DNA from 3 places in the Shewanella sp. H8 genome. Region 3 is predicted to be linked to each of the others. Evidence: predicted binding sites of a transcription regulator. Region 3 holds the regulator's gene; each other region holds the start of a gene.
The links. Region 3 encodes sigma-54, which starts transcription at its own class of promoters, with help from an activator protein. Its sites were predicted from a motif close to GTTGGCACGNNNNTNGNNT; they were not measured.

Region 1: a site for sigma-54 is predicted at 2,113-2,131, ahead of flhA (flagellar biosynthesis protein FlhA). Genes of this name have one in related genera too.
Region 2: a site for sigma-54 is predicted at 1,193-1,211, ahead of ABIS04_RS05245 (HAD-IIB family hydrolase). Genes of this name have one in related genera too.

What each region holds. Positions count from the first base shown of each region.
Region 1 covers NZ_CP157213.1:3,005,505-3,009,796, forward strand. The annotation lists gene flhA (flagellar biosynthesis protein FlhA) at 1-2,045, opposite strand, end outside; gene flhB (flagellar biosynthesis protein FlhB) at 2,169-3,302, opposite strand; gene fliR (flagellar biosynthetic protein FliR) at 3,312-4,115, opposite strand; gene fliQ (flagellar biosynthesis protein FliQ) at 4,119-4,292, opposite strand, start outside.
Region 2 covers NZ_CP157213.1:1,187,869-1,192,160, forward strand. The annotation lists gene ABIS04_RS05235 (YqgE/AlgH family protein) at 1-381, shown strand, start outside; gene ruvX (Holliday junction resolvase RuvX) at 538-957, shown strand; gene ABIS04_RS05245 (HAD-IIB family hydrolase) at 1,434-2,294, shown strand; gene ABIS04_RS05250 (glycosyl transferase) at 2,296-3,516, shown strand; gene ABIS04_RS05255 (sugar phosphorylase) at 3,544-4,292, shown strand, end outside.
Region 3 covers NZ_CP157213.1:3,813,011-3,817,302, forward strand. The annotation lists gene lptA (lipopolysaccharide transport periplasmic protein LptA) at 1-572, shown strand, start outside; gene lptC (LPS export ABC transporter periplasmic protein LptC) at 1-4, shown strand, start outside; gene lptB (LPS export ABC transporter ATP-binding protein) at 569-1,300, shown strand; gene ABIS04_RS16625 (RNA polymerase factor sigma-54) at 1,443-2,927, shown strand; partial or broken gene hpf (ribosome hibernation-promoting factor, HPF/YfiA family) at 2,924-3,178, shown strand; gene ptsN (PTS IIA-like nitrogen regulatory protein PtsN) at 3,181-3,624, shown strand; gene rapZ (RNase adapter RapZ) at 3,621-4,292, shown strand, end outside.

The sequences.
Region 1 (4,292 bases), 810 kb from region 3:
TAAGAAATCACTCGTAAATTTGGAATAGTGTATTTAACAAATCGTGACAGCGTTGACCTAAGCATGCCAGATGTCAATAAAATGGCTGGTTGCCCTACCATTTCTTGCTTCTGAGCAGCATCTAATAACGACTGCTGCATACGCTCTGCAAGGCCCGGTTCAATATTAGGTCCTTCACCGCCGGTAGCCTGCATAGACTTATGCAACATCTGTTCCAACTCTGGCGCCAATGTAATGACAGGGATTTCAAGTTCTGGACCAGAGATTTCTTGTACTATCATACGTTTTAACGCAATACGCACGGCAGCCGTTAGCACTTCAGTATCATTACTCTTAGTTCCATACTCTAGCAATGTCTGCACTATAGTGCGTAAATCACGTACCGATACACCTTCATTAAGTAAGTTTTGCATCACTTTAACCACCGAGCCCAGAGGCATAACATCTGGCACAAAACCATCAACCAATTTAGGTGAATTTTTGGCCAGCATATCCATTAATTGCTGAACTTCTTCGTAACCTAATAGTTTTGCAGCATTATTACTCAATAATTGACTAATATGTGTCGCGACCACAGTTGCGGTATCAACTACGGTATAGCCCAATGTTTGCGCATGTTCACGTTGCTCAGGTGCTATCCATACAGCCTCTAAACCGAAGGCTGGATCGTGAGTCTCAATCCCATCAAGCTTACCGTATACTTGGCCGGGATTAATCGCTAATTCACAATCATGCCTAACTTCAGCTTCCCCAACCACGACGCCCATTAACGAAATGCGATAGGCATTAGGTGATAAATCTAGATTGTCACGAATATGTACAGCAGGAACTAGAAAACCTAATTCTTGCGACAGTTTTTTACGTACGCCTTTGATCCTGCCTAATAATTCACCACCTTGAGACTTATCAACTAATGGAATTAAGCGATAACCGACTTCAAGTCCAATGGTGTCTACATGACGCACATCATCCCAACTTAAATCTTTAGGTTCTTTATCTTTAGTTTCAACAGGTCCTTTAGTCGCTAGTGTCAATGCAGCTTGTTTTTTATCTACGTTACGCTTGTAAACAAAGTAAGCAGCACCTGCGGTAATAAATGCAAATGTTAAAAATGCAACATGGGGCATACCTGGCACGATACCCATAACAAATAATAACCCAGCGGCAATGGCTAATGATTTATGACTGTCAAACATCTGACTAAACATCATTTGGCCCATATCACCAGACTCATTTTGACGAGTCACCAATAAAGCAGCGGCAATAGATAATAATAAACCAGGGATCTGTGCAACCAAACCATCACCGATGGTTAATAACGTATAAATTTCTACAGCACTAGAAAAGTCTAGATCATGCTGCACAATACCGATAACGAATCCACCTAAGATATTGATAACTAGAATCATAATACCAGCGATCGCATCACCTTTTACAAATTTTGAAGCACCGTCCATAGCACCGTAAAAGTCAGCTTCTCGAGTGACTTCAGCGCGACGAATACGTGCTTGATCTTGAGTCAGAGTACCGGCATTTAAATCGGCATCAATTGCCATTTGTTTACCAGGCATGGCGTCCAAGGTAAAGCGAGCACTCACCTCAGAAATACGCCCAGCACCTTTAGTTACAACGGCAAAGTTAATGATGATCAAAATAAGAAACACCACTAAACCGACTGCATAGTTACCACCGATAACTACCGAACCGAAAGCTTCGATCACTTTACCGGCAGCATCACCACCATTATGACCTTCAAGCAATACAATTCGAGTAGAAGCAACGTTAAGGCCAAGCCTTAACAAGGTAGCCACTAATAATACGGTAGGGAAAGCAGCAAAATCGAGGGGTCTATCGGTATAAATAGTAACAAGCAACACAACTAATGCTAACGCGATATTGAATGAGAAAAGGATATCGAGCAAAAAAGCAGGAATGGGTAACACCACCATTGCCAGCGCCGCAAGCACCAATAAAGGTGTACCAATACCTTTAAATGTCGCTAGTCTTATTTGTTTAAATTGCCCGAAAGCTGCTTTTGCATCCATTGAGGTAAACCCTTCGTATAGTCTATTGCGAAATAAAGTACTGATATTTGACGCCAATAAAACTATAAAGCAAAAATTGAGCCACTATTAGTTATTGCACAACATAAGCTAATTGAGTGGTGATTAATGCTTCAAATCATCTGGGATAGGTTGGTTAAGTGGGATGGCTTTAGGTCGACGGCCTTTACCTTTCTGGTATTGTCTTAGTTGAAATACATACGCTAATACTTGAGCTACAGCGGTAAATAAACCTTCAGGCACTTGTTGATCAATCTTAGTGGTATGGTAAATAGCGCGAGCTAGTGGTGGTGCAGAAACAATAGCAATATCATGCTCTCGAGCAATCTCTCGGATCCTAAAAGCAACGTCATCAACGCCTTTAGCGAGTAAAAATGGTGCTGACGAACGTTTTACGTCATATTTAACTGCCACCGCATAATGTTCAGGGTTAACCACAATAACATCAGCATTAGGCACTTCAGTCATCATACGTCGCTGTGCCAACTCTTGCTGCATCTGTCTTATTCGACCTTTAACTTCAGGCTTACCTTCTGAATCTTTATATTCATCTTTGATTTCCTGCTTAGTCATTTTCAGTTGTTTATTGTGATTCCAAATTTGAAAGGGCACATCAATAATAACAATAAATAGCATTGAACAGCATAGCAGGATAAACATCCAAATAAGTAAATCTAAAGCATGGTAAACATTACCAGGTAGGTGATCGCCAGACAGGGTTAAAATATCATAAAAATAAAAACTTAGGAGAAAATAAGCCGATAATGCCACTACCAAAAATTTAGCTATTCCCTTAGCAAGCTCAACCAAGGCTTGAGTACCAAACATGCGTTTAAATCCGTTCATTGGGTTTAATTTACTGCCCTTAGGCATAAACGCTTTGACCGAAAAAGACATACCGCCTAAAACGATATTGCCCAAAAAAGAGACAAATGCCAGTAAAGCAATAAAACTCATTAATGGCCAGGCTAACTCATTCCCAACAACTCCCCACACCCGAAACATAGAGTTGGTATCAAATATTTGGTCGCGTTCCATGGAAAAAATTTGCTTCATAATATTATAAAGGCTTTTGGCAATTGCAGGCCCTGTCATCGAAAAACCAACCGATGCGGCAATAAGTACCGCTGCGGTACCGAGCTCTTTAGAACGGGCGACCTGACCTTTTTCACGAGCTTGCTCAAGTCGCTTTCCTGTGGGCTCCTCGGTGCGTTCTTGACCACTATCACTTTCTGCCATGAATGCCCCCTAGAAAACTACAGAACTATCAAGTGGACATTGCAGCAGCAAAATATCACACAGAAGTAACTGTGCAGCTGACCAGACTTCATCAAAATGCTCCATGATGGGCCCCAATGTTAACCATAAAATAAATAAACCACTGACCATGGTGACTGGAAAACCAATAGAGAAAATATTCAATTGAGGTGACGCTCGAGTCATCACACCAAATGATAAATTAATTAATAACAAGGCAATAATAGCCGAAATAGACATAGTTAATGCTGCGCCAAACATAAAACCGCCCCATTCAGCAAGAGCGCGATAATTGGCGATTGAGATACCTTGATTTGAAATTGGAATAGATTCAAAACTGGCCACCAGCATTTTAAACATCAATAAATGACCATCTACAGCCAAAAAAATCAATGTTGCGAGTAAGAGAAAAAAGTTACTGACTACAGGTGTTTGTGCACCAGAACCCGGATCAACCATAGAGGCAAAACCTAAGCTGGTTTGCATACCAATAATCTGTCCCGTTAACACAAATGTTTGCATTACCATTAAGGTTACAAACCCCATAGAGACCCCTATTAGCATTTGTTGCAAAATGACAAAAACAGAACTCAATGCCATTAATTCGACATTTTCAATCGGGGGTAAAATGGGCGCAACAGCCATCGTTATCGCAACGGATAACATCAGCCTAACTCGAGTTGGAGTTGTATTGGCGCCAAAGACAACCATTACCATCAACATGGATGAAATACGAAAAAATGGCAATAAATAGGCAGCAATTGTTTGACTTATTTCATCAAACAAAATATCCATGACTTAACCTATCACTTGTGGAATGAGATTTACCATCTCGATAAAAAATTCCATCATGGTTTGCACTAACCAATGACCTAAAAACATTAATGCAAATAACGTTACCAATAAACGGGGTAAAAAACTTAAGGTTTGCTCGTTAATTGATGTCGCAGCTTGAAAGACCGCCACAACTAA
Region 2 (4,292 bases), 1.9 Mb from region 3:
CCAGAATTTTTGTTCTCCTTAGATAGCCAAGTACTCATAGGTGGCCCAGTGGCACCCGAACGAGGCTTTGTGTTGCACACTCCACAACCGCATTGGCTCAATAGCACCGAAATTAGTGAACACACTATGCTAACGTCTTCACGAGATATATTGGCGGCTATAGGTTCGAAAAAATCCCCTGAACATTTTATTGTAGCGCTGGGTTACGCAGGATGGGGTAAAGATCAACTTGAACAAGAAATTGCAGATAATACTTGGTTAACTATTAAAGCCACACCAGAGTTACTTTTCAGCATTGATCACGAACAAATGTGGCAAGTGGCAACCCAACAACTCGGTTTTGATATATGGCAAATGTCCAGCCAAATAGGCCATGCTTAACAAATAGGTCGCTACGCTTCTAGGGCGGACTGCGTCCTGCTAGGGTCGCTTTGCTTCTAAGATTTTATAGCATCTAGCCGCGAAGCGTCCTAGCAGCGCAGCGCTCTAGGCTGTTGCTTTTAAAGCATCCTCTAAAGATTAAACAAAGAGATAAACATGCAACACCAAACCGTTTTAGGATTCGACTACGGCACCAAAAGTATTGGCGTCGCGATAGGTCAAGCCATTACTGCTAGTGCGACACCATTATTATCAATTAAAGCGGTTGATGGGATCCCTAATTGGGATGATATCGATAAATTATTAAAAGAATGGCAGCCAGATCTTGTGGTGGTGGGCTTACCGTTAAATATGGACGGAACCGAACAAGAAATGACTCAACGAGCTCGTAAATTTGCTAATCGAATTAATGGCCGTTTTGGTATCAAAATTGCCACTCAAGACGAACGATTAACAACAGCCGATGCCAAAGCTCGCTTATTTGAATTGGGAGGCTTTAAAGCCTTAACCAAAGGGCAAATTGATGCGGTTTCGGCGGTATTAATTATCGAAAGTTATTTTGAAAATCAGTTTTAGTGAGGTGCGAGGAACTCGCAGGCTCGCCAGAGGACGGACTTCGTCCTACTAGGGCGTGACTTCGTCACTGTTAGTTTATTTTGCACTGAAATGGTGCGTTTTTTATTCATTGTTGCACATGTTCACTCATCCTATCCAACACAGTTTTTTATATCACCGCTTTTGCTACAAAAATAATCTTCTATATATCAATAAGTAAACTATATTTGTTCCATTAAGGTGCAAAATTATAATGCTTGGCACACATCCTGAATCTATCTTAAGTAAATCGGATTAGATTAAGCGCGAGAATGACTCATTCGCTATATTTATTGCTTGTATATAATCTCGCCGCGCAGCAACCTGGTACCTAGCAGGACTCAGTCCGCGCTAGCATCTAGAACCTAGCAGCGCAGCGACTCTAGCAGTGACGAAGTCACGCTCTAGCATCTAGCATCTATGCTTAGTTTCATTTATTTATTGAAAAGGGACACGATATGACAACCCGACCACTTATCTTTACTGACATAGATGGAACCTTACTTGATCATTTTGACTACAGCTTTAGTCCTGCAATTGAAGTGATTGAAGCACTTAATGAGCGCCAAATACCCATTATTGCCAATACCAGTAAAACCTTTGCCGAAATGACAAAATTACAGCAGACCGTTGGCTTTAATTCACCGTTTATTTCAGAAAATGGCGCCGTGATTTATATTCCGATTGGCTACTTTGAACAACAACCACAAGATACATTTACCCAAGGGTATTATTGGGTCAAAGAGTTTAGCCAACCACGAGAATATTGGCTTGAACTGCTAAATGAACAAGCCCAAGCATTCAAAAGTGACTTCGTTGGTTTCTCATCTTTATCGGTTGAAGAGTTATGCGAACTCACCGATTTATCACCCGACAATGCCAAGCTTGCACTTGTTAGACATTATGCAGAACCATTGCTCTGGAAAGGAGATGAAACCAGTAAACAAGCTTTTATAAAGTTGATGACCAGTGTTGGTGCACATACTTTGCAGGGCGGACGTTTTTTACATGTCGGCGGTGATACAGATAAAGGCAAAGCGATGAAATGGCTAGCCGATGTGTATACCAAACAATATGGCACTCCCGTAACCACTGTTGCTCTTGGAGACAGTGGTAATGATAATGCCATGCTCGAAGCCGCTGACATTGCCATACAAATTAAATCACCGACTCATGAATTTCCTACATTAACGACCAACAAAAAAACCATCAAAAGTACTGAATATGGCCCTAAAGGCTGGGCAGAATGTATTAATAAAACGTTACTGTCGTCATCCGTAGAATCACAGAACAACCCACTATCATCAGAAGGGGCGTAACATGGCCGATTTTTATCAAAATGGCATTGTCACTACAATGCATAATTTAACCAGACGTACCCACGAAGAGCTTGAGCAAGATTTAGTTAAGTTTTCAAAAACACGACCTTTAGGGTTAATCTTACCCTCGTTGTATTCCGAGTTAGAAGGCGACGCACTTAAAGATATTGTCAGCAAATTGAAAGAAGTGCCTTATTTAGACGAAATTGTCATCGGACTCGATAGAGCAGACCTTGAACAGTACAAACATGCGCTCAGCTTCTTTGGCGAATTACCGCAACATCATCGCATTTTGTGGAACGATGGCCCACGTTTACAAGCGTTGGATGCAAAACTGCAAGCGTTAGGCTTAGCCCCCAAAGAACTGGGTAAGGGACGAAACGTTTGGTATTGCATGGGTTATATACTGGCTTCTGGTAAAACTGAATCAGTAGCACTGCATGATTGCGATATCGTAACCTATGAAAAATCATTACTCGCCCGTTTACTGTATCCGGTAGCTAATCCACAGTTTAATTATGAATTCAGTAAAGGCTTTTACGCACGAATTTCTAATGGCAAAATTAATGGTCGAGTGTCACGCCTGTTAGTGACACCCTTGATTAAAGCACTTAAAAAAGTCGTTGGTTATAACGAATACTTAGAATATATGGACAGTTTTCGTTATCCATTAGCAGGTGAGTTTTCATTCAGACGAGATGTTCTTAACGACTTACGTATCCCAAGTGACTGGGGATTAGAAATCGGTGTATTGTCAGAAATGCAGCGTAACTATGCCCATAATCGTATCTGTCAGGTGGATATTGCCGACAATTACGACCATAAACATCAAGACTTATCTTTAGATAACGAAGATGCGGGTTTATCTAAAATGTCGATTGATATTACTAAGGCATTCTTTCGTAAATTAGCGACTCAAGGTAATACCTTTAGCACCGAATCGTTCCGAACCCTTAAGGCGACTTATTACCGTATTGCCTTAGATTATGTTGAAACCTATCATAACGATGCATTAATGAACGGATTAACCACTGACATTCATTTAGAAGAAAAAGCGGTCGAAATGTTTGCACAAAATATAGTCACAGCAGGGCAACGCTTCTTAGATAATCCAATGGAAACCCCATTTATGCCAACTTGGAGTCGAGTGGTAAGCGCTATGCCTGACGTACTTGAACAACTAAAAGCTGCAGTTGAAGCTGATAATGCCGAGTTTAGTTAGCCTCAAAATCGATCTAAAGGACACCTTATGTCAGTAATGGACGGCTTGCAGCAAAAGCTGCAGCAACAACTTAGCAGTATTTACAATGATGTCGATCCTGACATAAGCACCACAGCATTAGCTGATCAACTCATCGAAATCATGCGGATCACTGAGTATTGCCAAGTACCAGAACCTTTTGCAAATCATTGGTCTGAGAAAGACATTGTTATGATCACTTATGGTGATAGCGTGATCCAACAAGGTGAACGACCCCTTACCACGCTAGCACAATTTATCGACAGCTATTTAAGTTGCATCAATGCAGTGCATATTTTGCCCTTCTTCCCTTATAGTTCAGATGACGGATTTGCCGTTATTGACTACTCAAGCGTTAACGAAGGGCTGGGGTCGTGGGCAGACATCAGTGCAATTGCCAGCAAACGCCGATTAATGTCTGATTTGGTGATTAATCATTGTTCTAGCAGATGTTTATGGTTTCAGAATTTCTGTAAAGGTGAAGGGCTCGGTCATGACTACTTCTTTACGGCGGATCCTAATGATGACTTAAGTGCGGTTGTACGCCCCAGAACATCATCATTGCTAAGACCAACAGAAACACCCACAGGGACTCAATATGTTTGGTGTACCTTTAGTCATGATCAAGTCGATTTCGATTTTCGTAACCCACAAGTATTAATCGAAATTGTCCGCATTATTCGTCAATACTTAGATGCTGGCGTGAGTATTTTTCGCCTCGATGCAGTGGCTTTTTTATGGAAAATAGTAGGCACTAA
Region 3 (4,292 bases):
TTAATCGTCTCCACACTCGCGCCAATGTTATGTTATTAAGTAGCATACTTTGCCTACTGAGTTTGCCTGCCATGGCTAAACAAGGTGATCTTATGCAGGAGTTAAAAATTGCCGCAGTAAGCCAGTCTGCCGACATTAAAAACAATCAAATTGTCTTTAATGGCCCGGTTACCATTGTTCAAGGCTCGATTAATATCAATGCTGATCAGCTGCGGGCATTTACCCCCGAAAACAGCACCAGTAAAAGACTTATCGCCACTGGTTCGCCGGCAACGTTTTCACAAGAATTAGATGACGGCCAAATAGGTACCGCCAGTGCCGACGAAATTACTTATGATCTTGCCAGCACCACGCTCACATTAATAGGCAATGCCAAGCTTGAGCAATCAGGAAGCCAAGTTACTGGTAACAAAATTAAGTACAATATCAATGCACAAGAGTTGATAGCTGAAAGTACAGGTAAGGGACAAGATCGGGTCATCACGATTATTCAACCTGAAAACTTCCAAGATGAAACCGCGCCGAAGCAAAAACTCCCTGAAATCCCTGTTAACAAGCAGAACAAACAATGACCCAAATAACCTTAACCGCTGAAAATTTAGCTAAAAGCTATAAAGCTCGTCAAGTTGTTAAAGATGTTAGTTTAACGGTTAAAACTGGCCAGATAGTGGGTCTTTTAGGCCCTAATGGGGCGGGTAAAACAACCACATTTTATATGGTTGTCGGCTTAGTAAAAAGCGATAAAGGTCGGATCTTAATTGATAATGACGATCTCACCGCCGATCCAATGCATCTTCGAGCCCGTAAAGGTATTGGTTATTTACCGCAAGAAGCCAGCATTTTTCGTAAGCTCACTGTACACGACAATATTATGGCCGTGTTGCAAACTCGCAAAGAGCTCAACAACGACCAACGAATTGAACAACTTGAGCATTTGCTAGAAGAATTCCACATTACCCACATTCGCGATAATCAAGGCATGTCGTTGTCGGGTGGAGAACGTCGTCGCGTTGAGATTGCACGCGCATTAGCTGCTAATCCAAAATTTATTTTACTCGATGAACCCTTTGCTGGTGTTGATCCTATTTCAGTTATTGATATTAAAAAAATTATCCAACAACTGAAAAGTCGCGGTTTAGGGGTATTAATTACCGACCATAATGTTCGTGAAACGTTAGATGTTTGCGAGCGGGCCTATATTGTTAGCCAAGGTAATTTAATTGCTGAAGGTACACCTGATGAAGTATTGAGCAATCAACAAGTTCGAGCTGTGTACTTAGGTGAACAATTCAAGCTATAGTTAAGTTACGGGTCTTTTAAACTATCTAACTCGTTTTGTTGAACGTTAACTAAATAACGTTAAATGTCATTGATGTATGTAACAATCAATACAGTATTTTAGATTGTCATTTTTATGGAAATCATCTAGGGATAAGCGGTAAATGAAAGCGTCACTCCAACTAAAAATGGGTCAACACTTAACCATGACCCCACAATTGCAGCAGGCTATTCGCTTACTGCAATTATCGTCATTGGAGCTACAGCAAGAAATCCAACAAGCATTGGATTCAAACCCATTGCTTGAAATAGAAGATGAGTTTTCAGAAGCAAAAAACTCCGCAAAAGAAAATCGAGACCAAGCTGATACCGACTTTAGTGACAACAGCAGCGTTAATAAAGAAAAAGACACCTCTACAGTTGACACTGCAGAGTCTATAACCAAAGAAACCATGGATGATCTAGCCATGGATACGACATGGGACGAAGTGTATACCGCCTCCCCAATGTCAGGTTCAGGCAGTGCGAGCATGCGCGACGATGACATGCCATTCCAAGGTGAAACCACCGAAGGTCTGTATGAGCATTTAGAATGGCAAAAAAATCTTACTCCCTTTTCTGAGACCGATTTAGCAATTGCCACCGCTATCATTGATGCTGTTGATGAACAAGGTTATTTAACCCAAAGTACCGAAGATATTCTCGAAGCAATGGGCGATGAAACCGTTGAACTAGATGAAGTTGAAGCCGTATTAAAGCGCATTCAACACTTTGATCCTGTTGGTGTAGCGGCTAGAGATTTAAGCGAGTGCTTATTCATCCAATTAGCGCAATATGCCAACACAACCCCCCATATTGATAATGCTCGTCTGCTGATTAAAGACTATTTAGATTTAATTGCCGGGCGTGATTTTAGATTGTTAATGCGTAAAACAAAGCTAAAAGAAAACGAGTTGCGTGACGCTATCACCCTAATCCAGTCACTTAATCCTCGTCCAGGTTTATTAATTACTGCCGTAGATGACGAATACGTCATACCCGATGTTACGGTACTAAAGAAAAATGGCCGATGGGTTGTAGAGTTAAATCCTGACAACATGCCAAAAATTGGCGTTAATCAACAATACGCCGCCATGGCGCGAAGCAGTAAAAATCCGTCGGATAGTCAATTTATTCGAGGCCACTTGCAAGAAGCTAAATGGTTTATTAAAAGTATTGAAAGCCGTAACGACACATTACTCAAAGTGGCCAATTGCATTGTACAATTTCAACAAGGTTTCTTTGAATATGGCGAAGAAGCCATGAAACCAATGGTATTAAATGATATCGCTGAAGCTGTAGAAATGCATGAATCAACCATTTCACGGGTGACTACCCAAAAATACATGCACACCCCACGAGGACTGTTTGAACTAAAATACTTCTTCTCTAGCCATGTCAGCACTGACGATGGCGGTGAATGTTCATCTACTGCAATTCGTGCTTTTATCAAAAAATTAGTTGCTGCAGAAAACCAGCAAAAACCGCTGAGTGACAGTAAAATGGCCCAACTTCTGGCTGAACAGGGCATAAACGTTGCTCGTCGTACCATTGCAAAATATCGTGAAGCAATGATGATTCCACCGTCTAACCAACGTAAGAGTTTATAACCTACAAGGCAACGGAATATATTCATGATAAATTTTCAAAGCTTGAACGACACTCCGATCAGAGCCATAATGCAAACGTTGCGCTCAATGTATAAAAGTTACAACAAAGATCAAAAGCCAGTAAAATCACAGATGGCATAGTGATGTTTGCCATGTCAGAATGTACTGATATGTATACTGCAATAGACGCCCTGATCGATAAGCTCAACCGTCAGGTAATTAAACACCAACAGAAGTATACACAACACTAACGATGGAACTTTGTACCATTCTGCGACCGGAGTGCACTACCTGTGCCACCCCGGGCAGTAAGAAAAAAGTACTGGAACTCATCAGCAACTTAGTCGCTGCCCAGTACCCACCCCTATCTTCGCAAGAGGTTTTTGAAAGCCTTTTAGCGAGAGAGAAAGTGGGTAGCACAGGTATAGGAAATGGCATCGCGATACCTCATGGTCGATTGACGTCTATCGATCAGCCCATTGCCATATTTATTAAGTGTGAAGAACCCATTGCCTTTGATGCAATCGATAACCAACCAGTTGATCTGTTATTTGCTTTATTAGTGCCGGCAGATCAGTGCCAAGAACACTTAAGCACGTTATCGAACATGGCCCAAAAACTAAGTGACAAGCAAATATTGAAACAGCTTCGTAAAACTCACGACTCAACAGAACTTTATCAGGTTATCACTGCATGAAACTTGTCATAGTATCAGGACGTTCAGGCTCAGGAAAATCAGTAGCCTTAAGAGTATTGGAAGACCTAGGATATTATTGTGTTGATAATTTGCCTTTAGCTCTTATTGGCACATTATTAGCACAGCTCAAAGGTAGTAATGATTTAGTGGCAATCAGTGTTGATGTACGCAACATTGATGAGCAAAGTAAAGTGCTTCAAAATCAATTAGCCCTGCTTGAGCACGACACTGAAATTATCAGCTTCTTTTTAAACTCCAATGATAAAGTTCTACTCAAACGTTATAGTGAAACTCGTCGATTACATCCGCTATCTAAAAATCATATTTCACTGCAAGAAGCGATCAAACTAGAAGGACGCTTACTTGAACCAATCGCAAAAATTGTTGACCATTATATTGATACATCAGCACTGAATATTTACGAATTAAGTGACCAGGTTAGGCAAATATTATTAGGCAGTGTTGATAAAGAGTTAGTGATTAACTTTGAATCTTTTGGCTTTAAACACGGAATGCCGACAGAAGCGGACTTTATGTTTGATGTACGCTTTTTGCCCAACCCACACTGGGAAATAGAGCTGCGTCCATTTACTGGTTTAGACGAACCTGTACAAGAGTTTTTAGGGCGCCAGCCATTAGTTAATAAGTTTATCTGGCAAATTGAAAAC